Linked DNA regions of Pseudosulfitobacter sp. DSM 107133. The protein of the gene in region 2 interacts with the protein of the main gene of each other region in a pairwise test. Links are inferred from orthologs where the notes say so. Each region holds a gene or a part of one and is shown on either strand. Other genes may lie near its edges. The genes, in order: mrdA and DSM107133_RS08500.

What was found.
Region 1: the proteins of DSM107133_RS08500 (region 2) and mrdA interact in binary tests that used the Escherichia coli proteins (3 or more experiments, as listed by UniProt). The link is inferred for Pseudosulfitobacter sp. DSM 107133 from one-to-one orthologs.

What each region holds. Positions count from the first base shown.
Region 1 is NZ_CP085154.1:429,519-444,688, reverse strand. What follows is about bases 7,844-10,843. They hold mrdA (penicillin-binding protein 2), read left to right. Parts: upstream 7,844-8,371; coding sequence 8,372-10,315; downstream 10,316-10,843. Other genes in these bases: rodA (rod shape-determining protein RodA), read left to right, coding at 10,312-10,843; DSM107133_RS02100 (rod shape-determining protein MreD), read left to right, coding at 7,844-8,375. Outside these bases: DSM107133_RS02135 (NAD+ synthase), read right to left, coding at 1-320; DSM107133_RS02130 (2-isopropylmalate synthase), read left to right, coding at 516-1,904; DSM107133_RS02125 (2-isopropylmalate synthase), read left to right, coding at 2,224-3,786; DSM107133_RS02120 (2-isopropylmalate synthase), read right to left, coding at 3,943-4,809; DSM107133_RS02115 (VOC family protein), read right to left, coding at 5,001-5,582; DSM107133_RS02110 (rod shape-determining protein), read left to right, coding at 5,822-6,868; rod shape-determining protein MreC, read left to right, coding at 6,959-7,843; more of DSM107133_RS02100, read left to right, coding at 7,836-7,843; more of rodA, read left to right, coding at 10,844-11,451; DSM107133_RS02085 (glyoxylate/hydroxypyruvate reductase A), read left to right, coding at 11,455-12,384; DSM107133_RS02080 (hypothetical protein), read right to left, coding at 12,395-12,736; DSM107133_RS02075 (DnaJ C-terminal domain-containing protein), read right to left, coding at 12,733-13,665; DSM107133_RS02070 (M3 family metallopeptidase), read right to left, coding at 13,763-15,170. UniProt on the Escherichia coli protein: Catalyzes cross-linking of the peptidoglycan cell wall. Responsible for the determination of the rod shape of the cell. Is probably required for lateral peptidoglycan synthesis and maintenance of the correct diameter during lateral and centripetal growth.
Region 2 is NZ_CP085154.1:1,724,092-1,739,308, reverse strand. What follows is about bases 5,781-8,827. They hold DSM107133_RS08500 (penicillin-binding protein 1A), read right to left. Parts: upstream 8,526-8,827; coding sequence 6,036-8,525; downstream 5,781-6,035. Other genes in these bases: prfB (peptide chain release factor 2), read right to left, coding at 5,781-5,936. Also shown: DSM107133_RS08535 (hypothetical protein), read right to left, coding at 1-163; DSM107133_RS08530 (helix-turn-helix transcriptional regulator), read left to right, coding at 412-1,209; DSM107133_RS08525 (aromatic ring-hydroxylating dioxygenase subunit alpha), read left to right, coding at 1,311-2,465; DSM107133_RS08520 (hypothetical protein), read left to right, coding at 2,462-2,686; DSM107133_RS08515 (DUF1304 domain-containing protein), read right to left, coding at 2,683-3,036; DSM107133_RS08510 (amidase), read right to left, coding at 3,306-4,745; more of prfB, read right to left, coding at 4,815-5,780; DSM107133_RS08495 (N-acetylmuramoyl-L-alanine amidase), read right to left, coding at 9,049-10,266; DSM107133_RS08490 (aminotransferase class I/II-fold pyridoxal phosphate-dependent enzyme), read right to left, coding at 10,337-11,479; DSM107133_RS08485 (M48 family metalloprotease), read left to right, coding at 11,548-12,864; DSM107133_RS08480 (DsbA family protein), read left to right, coding at 12,868-13,617; ispG (flavodoxin-dependent (E)-4-hydroxy-3-methylbut-2-enyl-diphosphate synthase), read right to left, coding at 13,763-14,896; DSM107133_RS08470 (RodZ domain-containing protein), read right to left, coding at 15,009-15,217. UniProt on the Escherichia coli protein: Cell wall formation. Synthesis of cross-linked peptidoglycan from the lipid intermediates.

The DNA.
Region 1 (15,170 bases), 1.3 Mb from region 2 along the record:
ATGCGCCCGCCACGACAGATCAGATAGGCGTTGAACAGTTCGGTGCCTTCGACCCAGGGGCCGCCGATGGCCAGCGTCGGCCCGTCAGCGCAGTCAACCGCCAGCGCCTTGACCGCCTCGATCGCTGCAATGTGAAACGCGGGCTTCATCACCAGATCCTGCGCGTTGTAGCCGGTGATGAACATTTCGGGCAGGGCCACCAGATCGGCACCTGCGTCGCGGCCTGCCTCCCATGCCGCGCGGGCCTTGGCCGCGTTGCCGTCGATGTCACCGACAGTGGGGTTCATCTGTCCCAGGGTGATGCGAAAAGTGTCGGCCATGCCTGCGCTCCGAAAATTGCTCATTGCCCCTATACGGTCTGGCCGCCCGGCGTGAAAGACCCCCGCAGGCAATTCGCGGCAACCACGCGCTTGTGTTGCCCTGAATGGCGGCAAAGCCATTGCGACCCCCTCGCGGTTTCTTTACCCTTTGGCAACGATCCACGGGGGCCACCCCTTCATCGCCAAAGGTGCCAAATGTCCACACGCAGCCTGTTCTTTTGCCTCGCCCTGCTTCCTGCCATTGCCCATGCGCAGGACAGTCAGGTGCTGACCAAGCAATATGACGACGGTGGCATTTACGAAGGCACGTTCAAAAACGGCCTGCAAAACGGCACCGGCACCTATCGGTTGCCCAACGGCTATGAATACACCGGCACCTGGGTCGACGGCGAAATCAAGGGCGAGGGCGTGGCGCGCTTTCCCAACGGGTCTGTCTACGAGGGCAATTTTGAAAAGGGCAAACCCGAAGGTTTCGGCAAGATCACCTTTTCTGATGGCGGCACCTATGAAGGCGACTGGCAAGCCGGCGCAATCATGGGTCAGGGTGTGGCGCTGTATGCCAACGGCGTGCGCTACGAGGGCGCGTTCCGCAATGCCAAACACCACGGCAAAGGCGTGATGCAAAGCCCCGGTGGCTATGAATACAAAGGCGACTGGGTTGATGGCGTCAAACAGGGTGTGGGCACCATCACCTACCCCGACGGCGCGGTTTATGACGGCGAGATTGCCAACGGCGAACGTGACGGCACCGGCACGCTGACCATGCCCGACGGGCTGGTCTATGCAGGCAAATGGGTCAACGGCCAGATCGACGGCAATGGCAAACTGACCCAACCCAACGGCGACATCTACGAAGGCGACCTTGTCGCCGGACGCCGCGAGGGCAAGGGGCGCGTGACCTATGCCAATGGCGATGTCTACGAAGGCGATTTCAAGGACGACCGCCGCGACGGCACCGGCACCTTTATCGGCAACGACGGCTACACCTATATCGGCAACTGGGTCGCGGGCCAGATCGAGGGCAAGGGCCGCGTGACCTACCCTGACGGCTCGGTCTACGAAGGCGACTTCCGCGACGATCTGGCCGATGGCACCGGCAAGATCACCTATGCCGACGGCGCGACCTACGAGGGTGGCTGGACCGCGGGCGTCATCGAAGGGCAAGGCAAGGCGGTCTATCCCAACGGTGTCGTCTACGAAGGCGGTTTCAAGAATGCCAAGAATGACGGTCAAGGCGTTATGACCTATGCCGATGGCTACCGTTACGAAGGCGGCTGGCAGGACGGGCAACGCCACGGCGCGGGCAAGGCCACCTACCCCGATGGCACCGTCTATGAGGGCAACTTTGAAAACGGCCAGCGCCACGGCACCGGCAAAATCGTGATGTCGGACGGGTTTACCTATGAAGGCGAATGGGTGCGCGGCGAGATCAGCGGCACCGGCACAGCGACATATGTGAACGGCGATGTGTACGAAGGCACCTTCCGCGCGGGCAAACGTCAGGGCAACGGCACCATGCGCTATGCCACCGGCGAGGAAGCCTCGGGCGATTGGGACAACGGCGCGCTGAAGCCGGAAGGTTAGGGTCCAGACCCTATGCTATGCCGAAACGGCACGCTGCACAGGCGGGTCCGTCTTCTTTGGTTCAGAAAATCCCCGCCGGAGGCACCGCGCCGCGCGCCAGCGTGGTGCAAATAATAATTCTGCCCCCTTTTCATTCATTCGCAGGCCTGTATAAGATTTCTCCATGATACAGGTCGCACATATCCCTACTGCCCGCGCTTCGCGTGCGATCCTGCGTGACCTACTGATCCTAATTCGCCTCTGAGCGTGCCATTCGGCGCGCCCGCTCAGAGGGGAGTGCCGCGCGCCACTGGCTTTTAGGACAATAAAGAGATCTCACATGACCCAAGAACAAGACCGCGTTGTCATTTTTGACACGACCCTCCGCGACGGTGAACAATCGCCCGGGGCCACCATGACCCACGCCGAGAAGCTGGAAATTGCCGGCCTGCTCGATGAAATGGGCGTCGACATCATCGAAGCAGGCTTTCCCATCGCATCAGAGGGCGACTTTGCCGCCGTTTCCGAGATTGCGAAGAACGCGAAAAACTCGGTGATCTGCGGCCTTGCCCGCGCGCAGCTGCCCGACATCGACCGCTGCTGGGAGGCCGTAAAACACGCGGCCCGCCCGCGCATTCACACCTTTATCGGCACCTCGCCATTGCACCGCGCGATCCCCAACCTGACCATGGACGAAATGGCCGAACGTATCGACCAGACCGTCAGCCACGCGCGCAACCTGTGCGACAACGTGCAATGGTCACCCATGGATGCCACCCGCACCGAGGCGGATTATCTTTGCCGCGTCGTGGAAATCGCGATCAAAGCGGGGGCGACCACGATCAACATCCCCGACACGGTCGGCTATACCGCCCCGCGTGAAAGTGCGGCGTTGATCCGTATGTTGCTGGAACGTGTTCCCGGCGCCGACGAGATCATCTTTGCCACCCATTGCCACAACGATCTGGGCATGGCGACCGCCAACAGCCTGGCCGCTGTCGAGGCCGGCGCGCGCCAGATCGAATGCACCATCAACGGGCTTGGCGAACGCGCGGGCAACACCGCGCTTGAAGAGGTCGTGATGGCCTTGCGGGTGCGCAACGACATCATGCCGTTCCAGACCGGCGTGGACAGCACCAAGCTGATGAACATCTCGCGCCGTGTTGCGACTGTTTCCGGTTTCCCCGTGCAGTTCAACAAGGCCATCGTCGGCAAGAACGCCTTTGCCCACGAAAGCGGCATCCATCAGGACGGCATGTTGAAGAACGCCGAAACCTTCGAGATCATGCGCCCCGAGGATGTGGGCCTGACCGAGACCAACATCGTGATGGGCAAACACTCGGGCCGCGCGGCGCTGCGTTCGAAACTGGAAGACCTCGGGTATGAGTTGGGCGACAACCAGCTGAAGGACGTGTTCGTTCGCTTCAAGGAACTGGCCGACCGCAAAAAGGAAATCTACGAAGACGACCTTATTGCGTTGATGCGCACCACGACCGATCCCGAAGAGGACCGGATCAAGCTGGTGTCGATGCGTGTCATCTGCGGCACCGAGGGCCCGCAGCAGGCCGACATGACGCTGGACGTCGACGGCGTTGAGCACAAGACCAGCCAGACGGGCGACGGCCCTGTGGATGCATCGTTCAACTGCATCAAGGCACTGGTTGCGCACACAGCACGCTTGCAACTGTATCAGGTGCACGCCGTGACCGAAGGCACCGACGCGCAGGCCACTGTTTCTGTGCGGCTTGAGGAAGACGGGCGGATTGTGACCGGTCAGTCAGCCGATACAGACACGGTCGTGGCATCGGTTCGCGCCTATGTCCATGCGTTGAACCGTTTGCTGGTGCGCCGCGAAAAGGGCGGGACTGACAAGCGCGAAATCAACTACAAAGACGTGAGTTGAGCCACACGCAGTTCGTGAAACATGAAAAAGGGGCAGAGGGATCATCCTGTGCTCCTTTTTTCGTGGCCGATGCGCTGAATACCCTGCCTGCCCACGCAAAAGCGGCCGGATGTCTCCACCCGGCCGCTTCAGTCGTTCATGCTTTGTCAGCGCAGATCAGAAGCTGGTCAGACCTGCAACCGAACCTGTCGCGCTGCTGATCACGTTGCCCAATGTGCGACGCGAAGAGGTGCGGCGGCCCAATTCATAGTTCACGCCAAAACTGACCTGGTCGATGTTCGGTGCGCCGTCGATGTTGATGCGGCCCAAAGCCAGCTCGACATTCGCGCCTTCGACGAACTCATATTGGCCTCCAACGGTAACCGATGTGCCGTCTGTACCGGCCAGATCGAAATAGGACACCGAACCGATGGCCGAGAACCCGTTGCCAAAGCTGTAGCCGCCGGCAACCGAGACCAGGTCCAGACCGTCTGTCGAGATCACGTCGGCCTGCACGTTGTAGATGTCCATGTCATAGTCGGCGAAGCCTGCGAACAGTGTTTCACCTTCGATGCGGATGATATCCAGACCGACGGTGCCGGTCGGCGCAACGTCCCACGACCCGAACAGGGTGTAGACAGTGTCGTTCAGATCGGACGACTCGCCAATTGCGGCGCCCAGTGCATAGGTGCCCATATCGTAATAAGCGAAAACCGATGTCAGGCTGGTGTCCGAACCGGCAAGATCCAGCGAGCTGTAATCCAGGCCCAACGACACGCCATTGTTCAGGCGGTATTCTGCGGCAAGCGAGCCATAGTCCAGATCGGTGCCTTCGAGATCGAAGTGCGCCGCCTCGCCCGAGAACGTCCATGCGTTGGCTGTGTACTCAATGCCGACACCCAGAACGGTCAGGTCGGCAGCGCCGGCGCCGTCCGCGTCCAGGCGGTGTTGTTTGATGAATGCGTTGCCGTAGGTCAGTTCACCAGCGGCGGCGACAGATGCCGTTGCGCAGATTGCTGTGGCGATGATTGCGGTGCGGAACATGATGTACCTTCGTTTCTTGTTTGCTACTCGGAAGGTCGGAATACGCCTTTGGTCCGCCGCCGACAGGGTGAACCGCAGGTTGTCCAAAATGTACCGCCGGCTTGTGACCTTCACGCCACAAGCCATAAGGCGCTGTACAATCAGCGCCAAGCTTAACGATTATTTATCAATGGCTTGACTGTCTGCCGCTGTCAGTAGGGGTCTTTCGCCTCCCTATTTTCGCTCAGCGACTCTTGTGACCGCAGCACGATGCGCTCAACGGCGTCGGCCAGATGTACTTCGGCGATGTGGTCATCGCCTGCCGCGACCCGGATCTTGTGCGCTTCCATCAGAACGGCGGCATGGCTGGACCCGCGCGGAGGGATGAATTTGTAGCAGGCCAGTTCGATCAGCAACCCGCAGGGGTCTTTGAAATAGATCGAATCCATGAACCCGCGGTCCTTGACGCCCGAATTGCCGATGCCGCGCGCCTTGAGCCGGTCAGGCACCTGCCCGAATGTGGCGCGGTCCACTTCGAACGCCAGATGGTGTACACAGCCCACTTCCATCGGCGTGCGACGGTTGTCGGCCTTGCGGGCGTCGTTGGTAAAGACTGTTATCAGCCGCCCGTCTCCGGGATCGAAATACAAATGCCCCTGATCGGGATCGTCCAGATTGGGCTGATCGAAAATGAACGGCATACCCAACACACCCTCCCAGAAATCAATCGTGGTCTGCCGGTCGGCACCGGTCAAGGTTATGTGATGAACACCCAGAACCTGAAGTTTGCGCATGATTATTCTCCCTTTTTCATCGCGGAACTTAGCACGCGCAGCCCTGTGCGCCATATCCTGTTGGCCGGAGTACGTTTTTGCGATCTGCGCCCAAAGGCTGCGCATCTATCAAGCTGCGCGGGAACCCGCGTAACCAAGACCCAATCGGCCCTTTCGTCTGGCGCGACACATCCCTATAAGTCGAGCGCCCGCAGCAATCATGACTCGCGGGCCAAAACGTATTGACGAAGGGTACGCGCATGTCGTGGTTTGGAAATTTGGGTGGTCTGTTTTCTTCGGATATGGCCATTGATCTCGGAACGGCTAACACTCTGATATACGTAAAAGGCAAGGGCGTCGTTCTGTCCGAGCCTTCGGTTGTGGCCTATCATATCAAGGATGGCGTCAAGAAAGTGCTCGCCGTGGGTGAAGATGCCAAGCTGATGCTGGGCCGGACGCCCGGCAGCATCGAGGCGATCCGCCCGATGCGCGAAGGCGTGATTGCCGACTTTGACACCGCCGAAGAGATGATCAAACATTTCATCCGCAAGGTGCACAAACGATCGACATTTTCCAAACCCAAGATCATCGTCTGCGTGCCCCATGGCGCGACCCCCGTTGAAAAACGCGCAATCCGCCAGTCGGTTCTGTCCGCAGGCGCCCGCCGCGCCGGGCTGATTGCCGAACCGATTGCGGCGGCCATTGGTGCCGGGATGCCCATCACCGACCCGACCGGCAACATGGTCGTGGACATCGGCGGCGGCACAACCGAAGTTGCCGTTCTGTCGCTGGGTGACATTGTTTATGCCCGCTCGGTCCGTGTCGGTGGCGACCGCATGGACGAGGCGATCATCAGCTATCTGCGCCGCCAGCAAAACCTGCTGGTCGGTGAAACCACTGCCGAACGCATCAAGACATCCATCGGCACCGCCCGTATGCCCGACGACGGGCGCGGCACCTCGATGCAAATCCGTGGCCGCGACCTGTTGAACGGTGTGCCCAAGGAAATCGAAGTGACCCAGGCGCAAATCGCCGAAGCGCTGGCCGAACCCGTGCAGCAGATCTGCGAAGCGGTGATGACCGCGCTGGAAACCACGCCGCCCGATCTGGCGGCGGACATTGTCGACCGTGGCGTGATGCTGACAGGCGGCGGGGCGCTGCTGGGTGATCTGGATCTGGCCCTGCGCGAACAGACCGGTCTGGCGGTGTCGATTGCCGACGAATCGCTGAACTGCGTGGCCTTGGGCACCGGCAAGGCGCTGGAGTTCGAAAAGCAGCTGCGTCACGCCATCGACTACGACAGCTAAGCCTTGGGCCCCTTTGCAAAAAGGGGCCATTTGCGGCACAGTCGATGCATACCTTCGCCGCGCCGATCAAACCGCAGGTGAGATTTTACGTTGGCCAAAGACCGTTCCTCATCATCTGATTATGTCGCTCCGATCCGGCGGCTGCTGACGGCTGTTCTGGTTCTGGCGCTGATTGCCACCTTTGTCGTCTGGCGCATCGACAGCCCGCGCGTCGAACGGTTCCGCGCGCAGGTCACGGACCGGATCGTGCCGAATTTCGACTGGGCGATGGCCCCCGTCACCGGCACCATCAATCTGGTGCGCAACTTCCGCAGCTATCAGCGTATCGCGGAACAAAACGCCGAACTGCGCCGCGAGCTGCGCAAGATGCAGGCGTGGAAAGAGGCCGCCGTTCAGCTGGAACAAGAGAACGCGCGGCTGCTGGACCTGAACAACGTGCGGCTGGACCCGCGTTTGACGGTGATTTCCGGCATGGTCCTGGCAGACAGCGGATCGCCTTTTCGCCAATCCGTGTTGCTGAACGTGGGCGCACGCGACGGGCTGGTTGACGGCTGGGCCACAATGGATGGCATCGGCCTTGTCGGGCGTATTTCAGGCGTGGCCGAGAACACGGCGCGGGTGATCCTGTTAACAGATGCCTCAAGCCGCATTCCCGCGACGATCCAGCCGTCGGGACAGCGTGCCATTGTGGCCGGCGACAACAGCCCCAACCCGCCGGTGGATTTTCTGGAAAACCCCGATCTGGTGCGCCCCGGTGACCGTGTGTTTAGCTCGGGCGATGGCGGTGTGTTTCCGGCGGGCCTGCTGATCGGCGAGATAGCCAAAGACCCCGGCGGGCGCTTGCGCGTGCGTCTGGCGGCCGATTACGAGCGGCTCGAATTCCTGCGGGTGCTGCGCCACTATGGCAACGAACCGGTCAGCGACACAGCCCGGATCATAACCCCGGAGCAGGCTACAGGGGCGGTGAATGAGTGAACAGTCACAACCCCGTCTGTGGCTGATGCGTGCCGCTTTTTGCGGGCTGGTGCTGCTGATTCTTTTCTTTCAACTGCTGCCGTTGCAAACCCAGCCGGGACAATGGGCGCCGCCCGACCTGTTGATGGGCTTTGCCTTTGCCTGGTCGGTGCGCCGGCCCGAATATGTGCCCGCCCTGATGTTGGCCGCGCTGCTGTTGCTGGCGGATCTGCTTTTGCAGCGCCCTCCCGGCCTGTATGCTGCGCTGGTGCTGTTGGCTTGCGAAAACCTCAAGGGTCGTGCCCGTGCCTTGCGCGCGTCGACGCTTGTTGCCGAATTGTTGACCGTGGCCATGTTGATGGTCGGGGTCGCTGTGGCGTATCGTCTGGTTCACAAAGTGATGTTGATTGACACAGCACCGATGGGCCTGTCGCTTTTGCAACTGGGGCTGACCATCCTGAGCTATCCCTTGGTGGTGCTGGTCACCCACAGCATCATGCGGGTCCGCAAAACCGGACCGGGCGATCTGGAAACGACAAGAGGCCGCATATGAAACGCACACGCGCCGAGGCCGAAGCCGGCAACCGCACGATTTCGCGCCGCGCCGCCGTTCTGGGCGGCATGCAACTGGCCTTTGTCGGCGGGTTGGCCGCGCGGATGAACTTTTTGCAGGTCGACCAGGCCGATCAGTTCCGGCTGCTGGCCGAAGACAACCGCATCAAGGACAGCCTGATTCCCCCTGCCCGTGGCGAAGTGTTTGATCGCAACGGCGTGCAACTGGCCAAGAATGTCCCGTCCTACCGCATCGTCGTCAAACGCGAGGACATCGGCGATGTCGACGCCGCGCTCGAACGGCTGTCCCGCGTGGTCAAGCTGGATCCTGACGAGCTGGAACGCGCGATGATCGAGATGAAACGCTCGGCCCCGTTCCATCCGATTACCATTGCCGAAAACGTGTCTTGGGAGGATATCAGCCGCGTCAGCGTCAATGCCCCTGCCCTGCCCGGCGTCACACCCGAAGTCGGGCTCAGCCGCATTTACCCGCTGGGTTCGGACTTTGCCCATGTGCTGGGCTATGTCGGACCGGTCAGCGACTATGACCTTGAACAGATCGAAGCGCCCGACCAATTGCTGCTGATTCCACGCTTTCAGATCGGCAAGGTCGGAGTCGAAGCCAAGCAAGAGGAACGTCTGCGCGGCAAGGCCGGCGTGAAACGTGAAGAGGTCAACGCCACGGGCCGCGTCATGCGCGAACTGGACCGCCGCGAGGGGCGACCGGGGGCAGATATTCAGCTGACCATCGACGCAAATCTGCAAAACTACGTTCAGGCCCGGCTGGGCGAAGAAAGCGCCAGCGCGGTGGTGATCGATTGCGAGACCGGCGATCTGGTGGCCATCGCCTCGTCGCCGTCGTTCGACCCCAACCTGTTCGTGCGCGGCATTTCCGTGGCCAATTACAAGGAACTGACTGAAAACCTTCACCGTCCGCTGGCGTCAAAATCAGTGCAGGGGGTTTATCCTCCGGGGTCAACGTTCAAAATGATGACGGCGCTGGCTGCATTGGAAGAGGGCATGGCCCAGCCTGACGAGACGGTCTATTGCCCCGGCTATCTGGAAGTGGCCGATCGTCGCTTTCACTGCTGGAAGCGGGGCGGGCACGGCTATGTCGATCTGCAAAACAGTCTGAAACAGTCCTGCGATGTCTATTATTACGATCTGGCCCTGAAGGTCGGGATCGAGAAGATTTCGGCCATGGCACAACGCTTTGGTCTTGGGGTGCGTCATGATGTGCCGATGTCGGCCATTTCGCAGGGCCTGACGCCGACAAAGGACTGGAAGCGGCGCGTCCACGGCCAGGACTGGGTGATTGGCGACACGGTCAACGCCTCGATCGGTCAGGGCTATATGCTGGCGTCACCGCTGCAACTGGCGGTCATGACCGCCCGTATTGCAACAGGCCGCACTGTGACGCCCCGTCTAGTGAAGTCGGTGGACGGCATCGAAGAGCCGTCAGGCGCCGGTGAAAGCATGGGATTGAACGAAAACAACCTGCGCAAGATGCGCCGCGCGATGTACGATGTGGTGAACGACCGGCGCGGCACGGGCTATGGCAGCCGGATCATCACCGAAGGCATGCGCATGGCAGGCAAAAGCGGCACCAGCCAGGTTCGCAACATCACCGCCGCCGAACGCGCACGCGGTGTTGTCAACAACAACGACCTGCCGTGGGAGCGGCGCGACCATGCGCTGTTCGTAAGCTTTGCCCCCTTCGAAAACCCCAAATATGCCGTCTCCGTCATCGTCGAACATGGCGGTGGCGGGTCGTCCGCTGCGGCGCCGATTGTACGCGATATCACCTTGCAGGCTCTCTATGGCGGTGAGCCGCCGCTTGATGCCTATCCAACCAAAGACCGGGGCCGGATCAAGACCCAGCAAGAGCACCTGCGCAGCGTGCGTCCCCTGGCCGATCTGGGTGGCTCAGATCAGGCATGAGCTATCTTGAATACTCCGTCAAATCCGTCCCCTCGGGATTTCGCAAAATCCTGTATCTGAACTGGCCGCTGACGATCCTGCTGTCGTCCGTCGCCGGTGTCGGCTTTCTGATGCTTTATTCGGTGGCGGGTGGCTCTTATACGCCATGGGCCGAGCCGCAGATGGAACGCTTTGGTGTGGGTCTGGTCCTGATGGTGCTGGTCGGGATGGTGCCGATCTGGTTCTGGCGTTCGGTGTCATCGGTGGCCTATGGCATTTCTGTGATGCTTCTGGTTGCGGTCGAATTGTTCGGGTCTGTCGGGATGGGGGCGCAACGCTGGATTGATCTGGGCTTTATGCGCTTGCAGCCGTCCGAGCTGATGAAGGTCACGCTGGTGATGTTTCTGGCGGCCTATTACGACTGGCTGCCCCCGGCCAAGAAGTCGCGCCCCGTCTGGGTGCTGATACCGGTGGTGATGATATCGATCCCCACGGCACTGGTGCTGGGCCAGCCCGACCTGGGCACCGCCATCCTGTTGCTGGCGGCGGGTGGCGGCCTGATGTTTCTCGCCGGTGTCCACTGGGCCTATTTCGCGGCTGTTCTGGCGGCCGGAATCGGGCTGATTGCCGCTGTGTTCCAGTCGCGCGGCACGCCCTGGCAGTTGATCAAGGATTACCAGTACCGCCGGATCGACACGTTTCTTGATCCCTCCTCGGACCCGCTGGGCGCCGGATATCACATCACACAGTCCAAAATCGCACTGGGATCGGGTGGCTGGACCGGGCGCGGGTTCATGCAGGGCACGCAATCGCGGCTGAACTTCCTTCCCGAAAAACACACCGACTTTATCTTTACCACGCTGGCTGAAGAGTTCGGCTTTGTCGGCGGGTTTTCCCTGCTGGTGCTCTATGCGCTGATCATCTTTTTCTGCGTCGTATCAGCCATCAACAACCGCGACCGGTTTTCGTCGCTGCTGATCCTGGGACTGGCGCTGAACTTTTTCCTCTTTTTCTCGGTGAATATGTCGATGGTCATGGGATTGGCGCCCGTTGTGGGTGTGCCTTTGCCGCTGGTCAGCTATGGTGGCTCGGCAATGCTTGTGCTCATGCTCGCCTTCGGCTTTGTTCAAAGCGCCCATATCCACCGACCAAGGTAATCTATGATCAACGTACTTTTCGCCGCCCAGCCTGACGGTTGGGACAGCTATGAAACCCCGCTGAAACAGGCCATTGCCAATGCGGGTGTCACGGCATTTCTGGCCAGGGATATTCCGCCCGAAGACGTAGATTACATCGTCTATGCGCCCAGCTCTCCCTTGCAGGACTTTACCCCCTACACGCGGGCCAAGGCGGTGCTGAACCTGTGGGCGGGGGTGGAAAAGATCGTGGGCAATCCGACGCTGAACATTCCGCTGACGCGGATGGTCGACAGCGGGTTGAGCCAGGGCATGTGCGAATGGGTCACCGGCCACACCCTGCGTCACCATCTGGGCATGGACGCGCATATCAACTGCGCGCCCGGGCACTGGGTCAACGTGGCCCCGCCGCTGGCATGGGACCGCAAGGTGACGGTGCTGGGGCTGGGCGAACTGGGCACGGCCTGTGCGCAGATGCTGTCACAGATCGGCTTTGACGTCACCGGCTGGTCGCGCAGTGCCAAGGACATTGACGGCATCCGCTGCCTTTCGGGCGATGCGGGTCTGACACAGGCGCTGACGGGGGCGGAGATCGTCGTGCTGCTGTTGCCCGACACCCCCGCGACCGAAAACACGCTGAACGCCGACACGCTGGCGCTGCTGGCGCAGGGTGCGTGTATCATCAACCCTGGACGCGGTCCCCTGATCGACGACGACGCATTGCTGGCGGCACTGGATTCGGGCCAGATCGGCCATGCGACGCTGGACGTGTTCCGCATCGAACCGCTGCCCGAAGCACACCCTTATTGGCACCACCCGCGCGTGACCGTAACGCCGCATGTGGCGGCAGAAACGCGGGCAAAATATTCGGCCCTGACAGTCGCTGAAAACATCCGGCGCGGCGAAGCGGGCGAGCCGCTGCTGCATCTGGTGGATCGCACGGCAGGGTACTGACCCGCCGCGTTCAGTCGCTTGCCGCGCCATCCGCAAAGCGCTGCAACAGGCGTTGTCTGATCTCTGACGGCTCGGCGCCTATCGCCTGCATCACCTGATCCAGCTGGCCGCGTGCGCCGTGCAGCTGGTCCAGCAGCGACATGATGATCACCAGCGCATCCTCGTTCACCTCGAAATCATCCGTCAGCTCGCACAGCAGGGTGATCCGGCGAATGTCCAGGGTGCGGTAGCGTGGCCCGTCAGGGGTGCTGACCGGGGTCACGATGCTGAGCCGCTCAAAATGGCTGAGGCGCTCGGCCGTCAGCGAGGTGACGCTTTCGATCACCTGCGCGCGGGCGTAGACATGTTTCATGCTGTCTCCTTTCCTGCGCGCGGGTCATAGGGGTGATCTGCCCGCCAGTTTTCCATGAAAGTTTTCAGGGCGGCATCAATCTTGGGCGGGCTGACAATGCGCAGCGTGATCCGTTGGTCACCCTTGCCCGCGCGACCTTTGATGCCGCGCCCTTTCAACCTCAGAACCTGCCCCGAGCTGGCACCGGCCGGCACACTGACCTTGACCGTTCCCGACACCGTGCGCACCGGCACCTTGCCGCCCAGAATGGCCTCGTCAATTGTAATGGGCAACGTGACGACAATATCATCTCCGTCACGCTCGAAAGCGGGGTCCGGGATCACGTCCAGCGTGATAAAAGCATCCCCTGGCTGACCGGCTCCGTAGCCGGGCGCACCCTTGCCGCGCAATCTCAAAATCTGGCCGTCACGCGCGCCTTCGGGAATCGTGACTTCGAGCGCGCCGCCATCCGGCAAGGTGATCCGGGTCTTGGTGCCCAGCACGGCATCCAGAAACGGCACACCCAGACGATACTGTCTGTCTTGCCCCGGCACATCACCGGGCGCACCACGTCCTGCGCCGCGATTGCGGGCAAAGTTGGCAAAGAAATCATTCGGGGCGAAACCGCCCTGAAACGGGTTGCCTCCGGCAGCGGTGCGGCGTTGGGTATAGGGATTTTCCGGCCTGCGCGCATCGTCACGATAAAAGCCGCGCGGCGCGTGTTCCGCACCGGATGCGTCGATTTCTCCGGCGTCAAAACGGCGGCGCTGTTCGGGGTCTTTCAACAGATCATAGGCGCGCCCCGCCGCCTTGAACCGCGCCTCGGCCCTTGGGTCATCGGGGTTCAGATCAGGATGGTCCGTGCGCGCGATCTTGCGATAGGCTTTCTTGATTTCGTCGGCAGTGGCCGTTTTGGTCAGACCAAGCGCGGCATAAGGATCTTGTGACATTATCTTCTCCGCATTTGCTTAGGGTCCGGACCCATTAATCTTACGTCGTCAGCGGCCAACCGATGCCGCCGCCCCGAAAGAGCGGCGGCATAGCGCATCACGCCGCCAGACCGCGTCCTTTCAGCAAGGCCTCGACCCCCGGCAAACGCCCTCGAAACGCGGTGTACAGTTCGGCTGCGTCGCGGCTGCCACCTGTGCTTAGGATATTGTCCTCCAGCGCTTTCGCCACCTCTTTGTCGAATGCCCCGCCCGCCTCTTCAAAGGCGGCGAAAGCATCGGCGTCCATCACTTCGGACCACATGTAGCTGTAATAGCCCGACGAATAGCCATCGCCCGAAAACACATGGGCGAAATGCGGCGTCGCGTGGCGCATCCCGATGGCCTGAGGCATGCCCAACCCTTCCAGAATTTCGGCCTGACGCGCCAACGGATCGGCTGGGGCGTCGCCGTCGTGAAACTCCAGATCGACAAGGGCCGAGGCCACATATTCAACGGTCTGAAAGCCCATGTCATAGGTCGCCGCCGCCAGCACCTTGTCCAGCAACACCTGCGGCATCGCCTGCCCGGTATCGGCATGGATGGCAAATGTGCTCAGCACTTCGGGCACGTCCAGCCAGTGTTCGTACAACTGGCTTGGCAACTCGACAAAGTCACGCGCGACGGATGTGCCCGACACGCTTTCATAGGTCACATCCGACAGCATCTGGTGCAGCGCATGGCCGAATTCGTGAAACAGCGTGCGCGCGTCATCATAAGACAGCAGCGCCGGATCGCCCTTGGCAAAGTTGCAGACGTTGATCACCACCGGTGTCTGCACCTGCGGATGTTTCGCCTGTGACCGCATCGCGGAACACCACGCGCCCGAGCGTTTCGAGCCGCGTGCGAAATAGTCGCCGATGAACACCGCGATATGTTCGCCGCCCCGCGTCACGTTCCACGCGCGGCAATCAGGGTGATAGAGCGGTACGTCCAGCGGTTCGAACGACAGGCCAAACAGCCGCGACGCACAGTCAAACGATGCCTCGATCATCCGGTCGAGTTGGAAGTACGGCTTCAGCTCGGCCTCATCCAGATCATGCAGCTGCTGGCGGCGGCGTTCGGAATAGAACCGCCAGTCCCAGGCTTGCAGATCTCCGTTCACCCCGTCCTGCTGCATCATCTGGCCCAACACCCATGCGTCGGCCTCGGCCTGTGCCTTGGCCGGCTCCCAGACCTGCATCAACAAGGCCCGAACCGATGCCGCGTCGCCCGCCATTTCGGTTTCCAGCTTGTAGGCTGCAAAATTCTGATAACCCAACAGCCTGGCACGCTCTTCGCGCAGTTTCAGGATTTCGGCGGCAATCTCGCGGTTGTCGGTCTTGCCGCCATTGGCACCGCGCGCGGCCCATGCCTTGTAAGCCACTTCTCGCAGGTCACGCCGGGTCGAGAATTGCAAAAACGGCACGATCAGCGACCGCGACAGGGTGATCACGGCCCCATCCGCGCCCTTTTCCTTACCTGCTTCC
Region 2 (15,217 bases):
GTCTGTTCAAAACCGTGATATTGCAAGCCTGACGCCGGTTATTGACGATATCGACGTTGAAACGCACCAAATCGCCTGCGTCAAAGCAGTCTGCTGAACACAGCGCGGAACTGCCAACATAGATGAACAACGGGTCATCCTGGCTTTCGCTCAGGATCACCATTTTGCGATCCACAGCGTCATACCACAACACAACCCCAAACACTTTTGTCTCCCAGCTTCTGCTTAGGCTCCTTTCGTCAGCTATAACATATGTTGTGCACACAACCAGTCTTGCTTTTTGTGGCAGACTATTCATCATAGAGCTGCTAAGTCGCATCAACCCTGACGCCAAAGTACTACAGCTCATTCTATGGAATTACTTCGAGACAACACTGCTGTCGCAACGCACGCAGGCAAAAGGCACCCGTCATGACTGGCGGCAAACGTTCCCCGTCCGAACTGCGCGACATGTTCGGGGCCAATCTGCGCATTCTGGCACGTCCATACCCGTCGATTTCGGAACTGTCGCGCCGGCTGGGCGTCAATCGCACACAATTCAACCGCTATCTGTCCGGCGAAAGCTTTCCCCGCCCCGATATTCTGGCGCGTATCTGTACCTTTTTCAATGTCGACGCCCGAATTCTGCTGGAACCCGTGGACGAAATCAGCCGCGAAGGCCAGTTGCTGTCAGACCCCTATTTGCACGACTTCTTTGGCAGGCAATCTGCCACTGTGACAGAGATCCAGTTTCCCAGCGGCTTCTATCGGTTTTCGCGCCGCAGCTTTATTCATCCAGACCAGTTTGTCGTGGGTCTGGTCCATGTTACGCGCAAAAACGACGCGACTTTCCTGCGCGGGTTTGAACCGCGTATCGCTTTGGCCCAACAGGGCCTGCCCCATGACAGCAAATCGCGCGAATTTCGCGGGCTTGTGGTGCGACAGGATGACGGTATTGCCGCGTTGGTTTCGCGCAGGGGCGCGGTGACCGGTTCGTTCAACTATCTGGCGCGCGAAGCATCGTTCGAAAACAACTTTTGGGTCGGCTATGTGGCCCGCACCATTCGCGAGACTGTCACCAGCGCGCGTATCGAACGTATCGTCTATGAACATCTGGGCACAGACTGGCGGCAGGCGCGCAGCGTTGCGCGCACCACCGGCTTTTGCGATCGGGATGATCTGCTGCCCTTCCACCTGCGGCTGCTGCGCCCGGACACGCCGTTCCAATAAGACGGCCCATGTCGCCCGCAGAAAACCTCTGTCGCTGATGCGCTGACAGGCACGGGCAGTGCAGCCTATGCCCGAAGCATCAGATCAAGGGAGACTGCCCGATGTCCCACACCGACCTGCAAGCGGTCCGCCGCCCATTGGATCAGGCCAACGGCCTGCCAAACGCCCATTACATCGACCCGGCTGTCTTTGACGAAGAACGCACCGCCGTTCTGTCCGCTGGCTGGTCCGGTCTGGCCGTGGGGGCGGATGTGCCCGAGATAGGCGATGCGGTGCCGCTGACCTTTCTGGGCATTCCCCTGCTGATCGTGCGCGACCGTGCGGCGCGGGTGCGGGTCTTCCAGAACATCTGCCGCCACCGTGGCATGATATTGGTCGATGCCGCGCGCAAGATCGAAGGCGCCATTCGCTGCCCCTATCACAGCTGGTGTTACAGCACCGACGGCAAGCTGGTCAGCACCCCCCATGTGGGCGGCCCGGGGCGCAACACACACGCAGGCATCGACCGCGCCTTGCTGGGCCTGATCGAAGTGCGCAGCCATCAGTGGATGGACGTGATCTGGATCAACCTGTCAGGCGATGCGGCGCCGTTCGAGGAGCACAACGCCGCCCTGCTGGCCCGCTGGGCCGAGTTTGACAAACCGCTGCACCACGGCGGGGCCGACAGCCGATTCCAGCTGGCGCTGAACTGCAACTGGAAGCTGGCGGTGGAAAATTACTGCGAAAGTTATCACTTGCCGTGGGTGCACCCCGGCCTGAACAGCTATTCACGGCTTGAGGATCATTACCACATCGAAGCGCCGGATCTGTTTTCGGGTCAGGGCACCTTGGTGTACCGGCAGATGACCGGCACCGATGGCCAGTCGTTCCCCGATTTCGAAGGTCTCAGCGCCAAATGGGACACCGCCGCCGAATATATCACTGCCTACCCCAACGTGCTGCTGGGCGTGCACCGCGATCATACGTTTGCAATCATTCTGGTGCCGGAAAGCACGGAAAAGACCGTCGAAAACGTGCACATCTACTATGCAGCCCCCGACACCGACCCGGCCCTGCGCGCGCGCAATACCGAACAGTGGAAACTGGTCTTCGAGGAAGACATCTTTGTTGTCGAAGGGATGCAACGCGGCCGCCATGCGCCGGATTTCGACGGCGGGCGGTTTTCGCCGGCCATGGACGGGCCGACGCATCTGTTTCACGCGTGGGTCGCCGGACGGCTGAACGCGCATCGCGCGGGGCGGATGGCCGCAGAATGAGCGATCTGAACGCGCAGCTTCTGGCAGCGCATGCAGTGGGTGACCATGCGGCGCTGGTGATGCTGTATACACAGGCCGCCGACAGCACACAGGATGTTGATGCGGCCTGTTTCTTTCTAACGCAGGCCTATGTTTTTGCCCTGGAACAGAACGCCCCGCAAATCGCAGCGTTGCGCGCACGGCTGGCCGCACAGGGGCGCGAGCCAGCAAGCGCAGTTTAGAGGCCTGCCAATACCGCGACCAAAGCAACAACCGCAGGAAGCGCCTGTACAAACAGGATTCTGAGGTTCGCCGTTGCCGCCCCGAAAATGCCCGCAATGATGACACAGCACAGAAAAAAGACGGTAAAGACCCCGCCTTGGTCACCAAGGAACAGGCCAAAGATCAAACCTGCAGCCAGAAAGCCGTTATACAAACCCTGGTTGGCCGCCAACGCCTTGGAGGCCTTTGCAAATTCCTGTGTCGTTCCGAACACCTTACGACCCGCCGGTTTGTCCCACAGAAACATTTCAAGATAGACGATGTACAGATGGATGGCGGCAACGAGACCGATAAGAAGGACTGAAAACATGATGGTTTTTCCCGATTTAGTATAAGTTGGCAATTGCTATAGGCGCGCGCAATTGCATCAGGCAAGCGGCTTTGGCTTCGAACGGTATCAAAAACCTCACGGTGCCGATGCAACATCGCGCAAATCTGACGTGCGTCACCGCCGAATGTCCATAGGCGCTGCACTGCGGCCCTTGGTCAGTGGCTGGCTGATAGCCAAAAGAACACTGGTCCCCGGGATGAATGTCAAAACCGCACAGGCCATCGCAAAGGCAAACCACAATTGAATTGTCATTCTTCTGGTCTCGTTTTCAAATTCCGGACCCGCCGCGCGTTTGGCCAGTCGGTTGCTTCGTGCCAGGCCTGCGCCACCCGCAGCAGCGCCGCATCGGCCCCGCGTTTGCCGATCAGTTGCAGCCCCGCAGGCGCGTCATCCGGCCCGCCAAAGCCCACGGGCACGTTGACCACCGGCAGCCCCAGCAGCGACGCGGGCACCACCACCTGCATCCAGCGGTGATAGGTGTCCATCTGCACGCCCGCGATCTCGCGCGGGTAATCCCAGGTGCCATCAAAGGGCCAAACCTGCGCCGATGGAAGCGCCAGAATATCATAAGTATCAAAGACTTTTGCGGCGGCCTTAAACCAGTTGCTGCGCACCACGCTGGCAGCATGAACCTGCATTGCCGTCAACGCAATGCCACGTCCGATTTCCCAGCGCGCGGTGTCTTTCAGGTGCTCCTGCCTGGCCGGATCGGCATAGAGCGGCGCCAGCCCCGCGCCCACCTGCCATGACCGCAGGGTGATCCAGCTGTCCCACATCGCTTCGGCATCGAACAGCGGGGCCTGATCGGTCACTTGCGCGCCCAGGCCCTCCATCTGCTTCAGGGCTGCCTGAGAGATATCCAGAATACCCAGCTCCATAGGCAACGCACCGCCCCAGTCGCCCAGCCAGCCGATGCGCACGCCCTGCATTCCGCCAGCGATCTGCGGCAGCGCGGGGGTCTGATCGACCCCGTGGGGCTGGCGCGGGTCGCTTCCGGCCATGGTGTCCAGCAAGGCCGCCAGATCGGAAGGATTGCGCGCCATCGGGCCGTTGGTGGCCAGTTGGTGCAGAAAACTGTCGCCTTCGGGTTCCGACGGCACCAGCCCCCAGGTGGGGCGCATGCCATAGACGTTGTTCCATCCTGCCGGATTGCGCAGCGATCCCATCATGTCCGACCCGTCGGCCACAGACATCATCCCGCAAGCCAGCGCCGCCGCCGCCCCGCCAGAGGATCCCCCCGCCGAACGTCCGTGCACATAGGGGTTGTGCGTGGGCCCGTGCACCGGATTGATGGTGTGCGACCCAAGGCCGAACTCGGGCGTGTTGGTCTTGCCAATCACAATTGCCCCCGCCGCGCGCAGGCGTGCCACCATGATATCGTCTTTGGCCGCCACCTGCCCCGCAAACAAAGGCGAGCCCATCGACGTGGGCAGCCCGGCCGCATTGGCCAGATCCTTGATGGCAATGGGCATGCCGTGCAGCCAACCGCTGCGCGGTGCGGCATCGGCGGCGCGGGCCTCGGCCATCAGCGCATCGGTGTCGCGCAACGACACGATGGCGTTTACCGCCCCGTTCACAGCGTCGATACGCGCCAAGGTTGCCTGCATCAGATCGGTTGCACTCAGGGTGCCCTTGGTCAGGGCAGCCGATTGCGCCAAAGCGCCTTGGAAAAGGATGTCATCAGTCATGGCCGCAGCTTTGCCGCAGCCTTGGGCAGGTTCAAGCGGAATGAACCCGCCTGAAGCAGATTTCTATACTTAGCCCTTTGCCTCGGACCGGCTCTTGCCGCTGACGTTCAGCGCCAGTGTCGCGCCCATCAGACCGTCCAGATCACCGTCCAGCACACCCTTGGTGTCCGAGGTCTCGTAGTTGGTGCGCAGGTCTTTGACCATTTGATAGGGTTGCAGGACGTAAGAACGGATCTGGTTGCCCCAGCCCGCATCGCCGGCGCTTTCGTGCACCTCGTTGACCAGCGCCGAACGTTTGTCCAACTCCATCTGGTACAGCCGCGATTTCAGCGCCTTCATGGCAATGTCGCGGTTCTGGTGTTGGGATTTTTCCGATGACGTCACGACGATGCCGGTAGGATGGTGGGTGATCCGCACAGCCGAGTCGGTGGTGTTGACGTGCTGGCCGCCCGCACCGGAGGACCGGTATGTGTCGATGCGGATGTCTGACGGGTTCACTTCGATCTCGATGTTGTCATCAACCACCGGATAGACCTTGACCGAGGTAAACGACGTGTGCCGCTTGGCCGCCGAGTCAAAGGGCGAGATGCGCACCAGCCGGTGTACGCCGCTTTCCGATTTCAGCCAGCCATAGGCGTTGTGTCCGGTGATCTTGTAGGTGGCAGATTTGATCCCCGCCTCTTCCCCCGCGCTTTCGGCGTTCAGTTCGACCTTGTACCCCTTTTTCTCGGCCCAGCGGACATACATGCGCGCCAGCATCGACGCCCAGTCACAGCTTTCGGTGCCGCCCGCGCCCGAGTTGATCTCGAGGAAAGTGTCATTGCTGTCGGCCTCGCCGTCCAGCAGCGCCTCAAGCTCTTTTTGCGCGGATTTGACCGCCAGCGCCTTCAGGGCAGCTTCGGCATCGCTGATAACCTCTTCGTCTTCTTCCATCTCGCCCAGTTCGATCAGCTCGATATTGTCGGCCAGATCCTGTTTGATCCCCTCATAGGTGTCGATGGCATCCACCAGCGACTGGCGGTCGCGCATCAGCTTTTGCGCGGCTTCTGGATCGTCCCACAGGTTCGGGTCTTCAACACGGGCGTTGAATTCTTCCAGCCGGAATTGCGCGGTTTCCACGCCCAGACGCTGCCCCAGCAGCTCTAACGACTTTTCGATCTCGGCAACGGTGTTCTGGGCCTCGGCGCGCATCGGCTCATATCCTTAGGATGGTGTTGAAATGGGGGTGTAAACCAGCACCGGACGGGCGGCAAGCCGTCGGGTGACGACGCGGCCAGTCCGGTGCCGGTTTTAGTACAGCCCGCCCGAGCTGAGCGTGCCAAAGTTGGCCTTTGGCCCAACGGTCGCTTTCTTGCCGGTCGAGGTGGTGACCTGACGGCCCGTGGCGCGCCCGACCTCTTCGACCAGCGGCAGGTCGCCCCCCATGGCAAAGCCGCCATCAAACATCAGGCCAAACAACGGTTCTTCGCCATCGCGGAAATATTCGGCCACGACATTCTCGCCCGAGGCGTCATCGCTGAGCCGCGCGCCGGTAAAGCGGTCGATCTTGATAAAGTGGCCCCCCGGCGGAATTGAGAAATCGCCGCCGCCGTATTTCTTGGTGGCTTCCAGCATGAACCGCTGGAACACCGGCCCGCACATGCCCCCGCCCGACGCACCGCGCCCCATGTTGCGCGGGGTGTCAAAGCCGATATAGCAGCCCGCCACGATATTGCTGGTAAAGCCCACGAACCAAACGTCCTTGCTGTCGTTGGTGGTGCCGGTCTTGCCTGCCGTGGGCACCGGCAGGTTCACCGTGCGCGCCGCCGTGCCACGTTGCACCACACCGCGCATCATCGAGGTCAGCTGGTAGGCGGTGATCGGGTCCATCACCCGTTCGCGGTTGGACGTGATGCGCGGGCCAAAGCCCGGGTCAAGGCTGGCCAGTTTGCAATCGGTACACTGGCGTTCGTCATGACGATAGACGGTCTTGCCATAGCGGTCTTGTACGCGGTCGACCAAGGTGGGTTTCACCCGCTCGCCGCCATTGGCGAACATCGCATAGGCCGACACCATCTGGTACAGCGTGGTTTCCTGCGAGCCCAGAGAGTTGGCCAGAAACTTGCCCATCTCACCCTTGTCATAGACGCCGAAACGTTCGGCATAATCCGCAACCGTGTCCATGCCGACCTCTTGGGCCAGACGGATGGTCATCAGGTTCCGCGAGCGTTCAATGCCGGTGCGCATGGGTGTCGGGCCGTAATACTGGTTCGACGCGTTCTTGGGCCGCCACATGCCCTGGGGCGTGTTGATCTCGATCGGGGCGTCGACAATGATCGTGGCAGGGGTATAGCCGCTGTCCAGCGCAGCCGCATAAACGAAGGGTTTGAACGACGAACCGGGCTGGCGCTTGGCCTGTGTGGCACGGTTGAACACCGAGTTCTGATAGCTGAACCCGCCCTGCATGGCGATCACGCGGCCGGTGTTGACGTCCATCGCGACAAATCCGCCTTGTACCGCAGGCACCTGCCGCAGGGACCACGCGCCGTCACGCTGGCGCACATGGACCACATCGCCCACTTTGAAGTTTGCGGCAAAATCGCCCTTGATCCATTTGATGTCCGAACGCGGCACTTCGCCAATACCATTGCCTTCGATGCCCAGCACCAGACTTTGGTCGCCAACCTCGCGCACGACAGCCGGATACCACTGGCCGTTCAGGTCGATATCGCGGGCCACGGGAACGGCGTTCAGCGCCTCTTCCCATGCGTCGCCGGTGGCAATTTCGGGGTCGATTTTCTTGCCGGTGCCGCGCCATGTGCTGCGGCTGCGGTCATAGTTTTCCAGCTCGATGCGCAGGGATTTGGCCGCGATCGGCTGCATTTCCTGGTCAATCGTCGCCCGCACGGTCAGACCGCCCGAGAAAAACTCGCCCTCGCCAAAGTTTTCAGACAGCTGACGGCGGATTTCATCGGTAAAGTAGTCACGGGGCGGCAGTTCGTCCTTGAAGCTTTCAAAGTCGCCGTTCTGGACCGAGCGCAATGGCTGCGCGCGTTCGGATTCGTAGACCTCTGTGGTCAGATAGCCATTGTCGTGCATCTCTTTCAGCACATAGTTGCGCCGCGCCAACAGGCGGTCCTTTCGGCGCACGGGGTGAAAGTCGGACGGCGCCTTGGGCAGTGCGGCCAGAAACGCCGCTTCATGCGGGGCCAGTTCGCCCAATGTCTTGTTGAAATAGGTCTGGCTGGCCGCCGCTACGCCATAGCTGTTCTGGCCCAGAAAGATCTCGTTCAGATACAGTTCAAGAATCTTTTCCTTGGACAGGGTCTCTTCGATGCGGCTGGCAAGGATGATTTCCTTGATTTTGCGTTCCAACTGACGGTCGCCCGACAGCAAGAAGTTCTTCATCACCTGCTGGGTGATCGTCGATGCCCCGCGCACATCGCGCCCGCGCGAGCGCACCGCGTCAATGGCGGCCGCCGCGATGCCGCGCAGGTCATAGCCGTCGTGGGTGTAGAAATTCTTGTCTTCGGCGCTGATGAACGCCTGTTTCACCAGATCGGGAATCGTATCCGCAGGGGCAAACAACCGCCGTTCCTGGGCAAATTCGTCGATAATCTGGCCCTGACCGCTGTAAATGCGGCTGATGGTGGGCGGCGTATACTGGGCCAGGCTTTCGTGGCTGGGCAGATCGCGGCCATAAATATAGAAAATCGCCCCGATGCTCAGGGCAATGGCCAACAGGCCCATGGTCAGGGCTGTAAAGATACCGCCGAAGAACGACAGGATGAATCGGAACACGCGGGCGTCCTTTATGAAATCTGCTCAGGGCGGTGTTATAGGGCACGCCCCGCATCGGGTCAAAACACGTCTGGGTGTGGAAATGGCATATTTACGCTTACGCCAAGGGCTTAGGGTCAGGACCCATTAATCCTGCGCCGTCAGCGGCAATTTCACGAAATTTCAGTGGTTTGGGTCGTGCAGCCAATCCCCTCTCGTGACATTTGCCATGCAAATGCACTGCCGGGCAGTGGTAGGTTCTATTTGCAAGCGTCCCAAGCCACTGAAATGAAGTGAAATCGCCGCCCGTCGCTCCGTAGGAGCGCTTAATAATATTGGCACGCCTTCGGCGTGACGGGTTCGACGGATTTTCCCGCAGCCCATTGCCCGGCAGGGCATTGCGCAGCAATGTCCCGAGAGGAGGCGGCGCATCTGTTTGAAATAGAACCACTATTTCTGCGCAGATGCTGCTTGTCAGCGGAAGAATCTGTCGAACTGACGGTGCAGGATTAATGGGTCCTGACCCTATGGCGAGGTCAAAGATCTATTGGCGCACCAGCGGGCGCTGTGACAGATCGCTGGCGCGCCACGCGAGAATGCCATCGGCGATTGCCGAGGCCATCACCGCGCGCCAGACCGGATCACGCAGGTTGGCAAGATCGCGCTTCGAGCTGAGAAAACCGATCTCGATCAGCAACGACGGAACATCGGCGCTGGTCAGCACCGAAAAGCCCGCCTGCCGCGAGGGGTGCGAATTCATCGGCCCGCCGGAGGCCTTCATCGCTGCAATCAAGGCTGCGGCGGCCTGTTCAGAGCGCGGTGCGGTTTCCTGACGCGCCAGATCCAGCAACACGCCGGTTACCTGATCGTCAGACCCGCTCAGGTCGGCACCGGCCAGAATATCGGCGCGGTTGTGCTGGGCGGCCAGTTGCGCGGTGGCCGCATCACTGGCGTCATCGGCCAGCGTATATACGGTGGCGCCACTGGCCCCGCCCTCGCTCAATGCATCTGCGTGCAGCGAGATGAACAGATCGGCACCCGCTGCATGGGCCATATCAACCCGCCCCGGCAGCGACACGAAACGATCATCGGTGCGCGTCAGCACAACCTCGGCCTGCCCGCTGCGCCGCAGGGCCTCGGCCAGGGCTTGCGCAACTTTCAGCATCAGGTCTTTTTCTTTGACCCCGTCGCGTACCGCTCCGGGATCAACGCCACCATGACCGGGATCAATCACCACGACAAAGCTGTCGTCTGATTTGGGTTCCGGCGGGATCTGCGCGGCCTGCGTCGCCCATTCGGCGTCCAGAGGAGCGCCTGCCCCCGCGGCAAAGGCTTCGGGTTTGGCAGCGACCAGATCAACCTCAAGCGTGGCCGCGCCGGTACTGTCGTTCACTTTCATACCGATATTCGAAGGCAACAAAGGTTCGGCCAGATCCAGCACCAGCCGCGACCAGCCCGGACGGAAAGGGCCAAAGCGCACTGCGGTGACCTTGCCCGCTTTGGGCAGCAGGGAATCGGCGGAAACTCCGGCCCAGTCCGCCTCGCGGAAATCAATCACCAGACGTTTGGGCCCGTCCAGATGGAACACGCGGAACGGCACGCCCTGGCTCAGGCCGATAACCAGCTTGGTCTTGCCCAGCCAGCCATCGGAAATACGGCTGCGTGCCGGGTCGACACGGGCCAGACCGGTCAGCTCTTGCGCCCCGGCGCGCGGCGCACCCGCCAGCACCAGCGCACAAATCAGCAGGATCACATATCGCATATTGCCTGTCTCTACCGCCCGTTTCTTATTTCACGAAACAATATCGCAGCCGCCACGCCGGCACCAGAGTTTACCGCGCGTCCATGAACGCCTTGAGCCGCGCCAGCCCTTCAGCAATGTCCGCCGCGCTGCGCGCATAGGAAAAGCGCAGCGTATGGCGACCGCGCAGCGGGTCGAAATCCAGCCCCGGGGTCACGGCAACCCCTGCCCGTTCCAGAATTTCGGCGGCAAAGGCACGGCTGTCATCCGTCAGCTCGGACACATCCGCATAGACATAGAACGCCCCGTCGGGTGGTGCTATTTTGGTAAAGCCTGCCGCTGGCAACCCTTCCAGCATCAGCGCGCGGTTGGTACGGTAGACATCCAGATTGGCCTGCAATTCGTCCTCGCAATCCATTGCGGCAAGTGCCGCGACCTGTGCGGCGTGGGGCGCGCAGATGAACATGTTTTGCGCCAGCCGTTCGACCACGCGCACATGATCCTCGGGCACCACCATCCAGCCGACGCGCCAGCCGGTCATCGAAAAGTATTTCGAGAAAGAGTTGATGACATAGGCCTCGTTCGTCAGCTCAAGCGCGGTCACGGCCTTGGCCTCGTATTCGATGCCGTGATAGATTTCGTCACTGATAAACGACGCGCCCTTGGCATGGGTGGCGTCGATCAGCGCGCCCATGGCGGCATGGTCCAGCATCGTGCCCGTCGGATTGGCAGGCGAGGCCACCATCAGCCCCGCAATATCCATATCGGCAAAATCCGCCGGCACCGGCTGATAGCGATTCTCGGGCGCTGCGGGCAGATCGACCGCTTGCAAATCCAGCGCCCGCAGGATCTGGCGATAGCTGGGATAGCCCGGTGCGCCAATCGCCACACGATCACCGGTGTCAAACAGCGCCGTGAAGGCCAGAATAAACCCGCCCGACGAGCCCGAGGTGACCACCACCCGCGACGGGTCCAGATCGACGTTGTACCATTCGCCATACATCTGCGCGATACGCGCACGCAGCGCGGGCAGCCCCAGCGCCACGGTATAGCCCAAAGGCCCCTCGTTCATCGCACGCGCCAGTGCATCGGTGGCCCCGCGCGGCGCGCCGGTGCCGGGCTGGCCCACCTCCATATGAATGATGTGACGACCTGAATCTTCGGCGGCGCGTGCGGCCTCCATGACGTCCATCACGATAAAGGGATCGACGGCGCTGCGTCTTGAGGTTTTCATCATTTGTCTCCTATGCTGCGCGAATGTCGGCTTTGCATGTGTTTCATAGGGGTTTGCCCCTGTCGTCAATGGGGGCAATTGTCCTGTCGCTGGCTATGCTGCTGGCGCAGCCCGCGCGTGCCATCGAGCTGCTGCGCGATGCGGATGTGGAATACGGGCTGACGCAACTGGCCGCCCCCGTGCTGCGCGCGGCGGGGTTAAGCCCCGCGCAGGTCAAGATCCTGGTGGTCAATGATGGCGGGCTGAACGCTTTTGTGGTCAGCAACGACGTTATTTTTCTCAATCACGGGCTGATCAACCGCGCCACCTCTGCCGACATGCTACAGGCCGTTCTGGCCCATGAAGCCGCCCATATCGCCAACGGACATATCACCCGCCGGATGACCAATATGGGCAACGCGCGCACCCTGGCCGGACTGGGCCTTGCACTGGCTGCTGTCGCGGCGGCGTCGGGCAACAGTCAGGCCGCTACCGGGCTGGCCATCGGCACCCAATCGGCAGCGCAGCGGGCCTTCCTGAAACACACACGGGCCGAAGAAGCCTCGGCCGACCAGTCCGGTGTGCGCTTCCTGCGTGCTGCCGGAGCGGACCCGCGCGGGTTTCTGGAAGTGATGCAGCTGTTTCGCGGTCAGGATGCGCTGGCCGAAAGACGTCAGGACCCCTATGTGCGCTCGCACCCGCTGTCGCGCGACAGGTTGCGCGCGATGGAAGCCTATGTGGCGGCCTATGGCACTGCGGTCGTCCCCAACCCGACATCGGCCTATTGGTTTGCCCGCGTCAAAGGCAAGATCAGCGCCCACACCCGCGCGCCCAAATGGACGCTGAAACGCATTGGCGACAGTGGCTATAAAGACGTGGGATTTTTGCGCGAGGCTGTCGCGGAATCGCGCCAGTCACGCACCAAACAGGCGCTGCGCGCCATCGACAAGGCCATCGCCGTGCGCCCCAGCGATCCGTTTTTCCACGCAGCCAAAGGCGACATTCTGATGGATGCCCGCCAGTTTCAAGGCGCGGTGGCGGCCTATGGCCGTGCGGTTAAACTGGCGCCACGCGATGCGCTGGTGCTGGCGGGTTATGGCCGCGCCCTGCTGGCCACCGGCAATATCGCGTCGGCCCGCACAACACTGGAACAGGCGCGCACGATTGATTTTCGTGACGGCACAATGCTGCGTGATCTGTCTGTGGCCTATGCAAAATCGGGCCAGAACGGCATGGCTGCACTGGTCACCGCGGAACGATATGCCCTGTCGGGCCGGATGGAAGACGCCGGAATTCACGCCAAACGCGCCAGCGGTCTGCTGGCCACGGGATCGGGGCCTTGGCAACGGGCACAGGATGTGTTGATTGCCAGTGAACGCGCCGAAAAACGCAAAAAACGGAGATAATCCATGACGATCCACCGCCTTCTTGCCGCCGCTGCGGCCACTGTCACGTTTGCCATGCCGGCGGCTGCCTTTGATGTCTCGGCCATGACAGAGACAGAACGTCAGGCCTTTGGCGAGGAAGTGCGCGCCTATCTGCTGGAGAACCCGCAGGTGATCATGGAAGCGGTCAACCTTCTGGAACAACAACAGGCCGCAGCACAGGAACAAGCCGACCTGTCCATGGTGTCGGACAATGCCGCTGCGATCTTTGACGACGGCTATTCCTTTGTCGGCGGCAACCCCGATGGCGACATCACGCTGGTGGAATTCCTGGATTACAAATGCGGTTACTGCAAACGCGCCCATGGCGAAGTGGCCAAGCTTCTGGAAACCGACGGCAACATCCGCCTGATCGTCAAGGAATTCCCGATTCTGGGCGAGCAGTCGCTGTTGGCGTCGCGCTTTGCCATCTCGACGCTGATGGTCGAAGGCCCGGACGCCTATCACGCGCTGAACGATGCGCTGATGACCATGAACGGCGATCTGAGTGTGCCGGTCATGAGCCGTTTGGCGAATACGCTGGGCTTTGATGCGGACAAGATTGTTGCGGGTATGGACGCCGACGAAGTGACAACGCGCATTGCTGACACCCGCGCGCTGGCACAGCGGTTGCAGATCACCGGCACGCCAACCTTCGTGATGCACGACGAGATGCTGCGCGGCTATCTGCCCTATGACCAGATGATGCAGATGGTCGACGAAAAACGCGGGTAACGGTCTGAATTGACACAAGGTTCGGGGGCGCTGCCCAGGTTTTCTTGAAAGGCGGGGGCGCTGCCCAGGTTTTCATAAAAGGCGGGGGCGCTGCCCCCGCGCCTTTGGCGCTCCCCCGGGATATTTCAGGCCAAAAGAAGCGGGGTTATTCGGCAGCTTTGCCTGAAATCGCCTCTTGGGCGGCCAGTTCTTCGGCCTTTTTCTCGACCTGTTCAACGATGTGTTCGATCATGTCCGCGTTGGATTGCTTGTGGGACTGCTTGCCCGCCAGATAGACCATCCCTGCCCCGTTGCCGCCGCCGGTAAAGCCCACATCGGTCATCAGCGCCTCGCCGGGGCCATTGACCACGCAGCCGATGATGCTGAGGCTCATCGGGATTTTGATGTGGGACAGGCGGTCTTCGAGCGTTTCGACGGTCTTGATCACGTCAAAGCCCTGACGCGCGCAGCTGGGGCAGCTGATGATGTTGACGCCGCGGTGGCGCAGGCCCAGTGATTTCAGGATTTCATAGCCAACCTTGACCTCTTCGACCGGATCGGCGGACAGGCTGACGCGGATCGTGTCGCCAATGCCCATCCACAACAGGTTGCCCATGCCGATGGCCGATTTGATCGTGCCGGATGTCAGCCCGCCTGCCTCGGTGATGCCAAGGTGGATGGGGGCATCGGTGGCCTCGGCCAGTTTCTGATAGGCGGCGGCGGCCATGAACACGTCAGAGGCTTTGCAGCTGATCTTGAACTCGTGAAAATCGTTGTCTTGCAGGATCTTGATGTGATCCAGACCGGATTCGACCATCGCGTCGGGGGTCGGCTCGCCGTATTTGTCCAGCAGGTGCTTTTCCAGACTGCCCGCGTTCACGCCGATGCGGATCGAACAGTTGTTGTCACGCGCGGCGCGGATGACTTCCTTGACCCGCGCCTCGGAGCCGATGTTGCCCGGATTGATGCGCAGGCAGGCGGCACCGGCCTCGGCGGCCTCGATGCCGCGTTTGTAGTGGAAATGGATGTCAGCCACGATCGGCACCGGGGAGCTGGCGCAAATCTCCTTCATCGCCCGCGCGCTGTCTTCGTCGGGGACAGAGACCCGCACAATGTCGGCCCCCGCCTCGGCCGCGGCTTCGATCTGGGCCAGCGTGCCGGCCACATCGGTGGTCAGCGTGTTGGTCATGGTTTGCACGGTGATCGGCGCACCGCCCCCTACGGGCACGTTGCCCACCATGATCTGACGGCTTTCACGGCGGTAGATATTGCGCCACGGACGGATGTGATTGAGCGACATGTCGCGCCTCTTTCGGCTTTCGGTTCAACGACAGACCTAAGCGCTGGGTGCGATCTGCGCAACCGTCAGGCGCAAGCTGATCCTGCGTCTGCGATCATTTGTCTGGAGGAGATCAGTCGGGAATGACTGTGGCCGCAGCGGTTGACGTGGCTTCGGCATAGCGCACAAGGCCCGAGTCGGTGGACACATCGACAGGCAGATAGGTTTCCTGCAGGCCGGCAATTTCCAGCGGCAGGTTCGACGTGACCGCCCCATTGGGCCCGACGGGGCCATAGAACTTGCCGTTCATGGCGAAATAGATCGCGCCGCTTTCACCAGTGC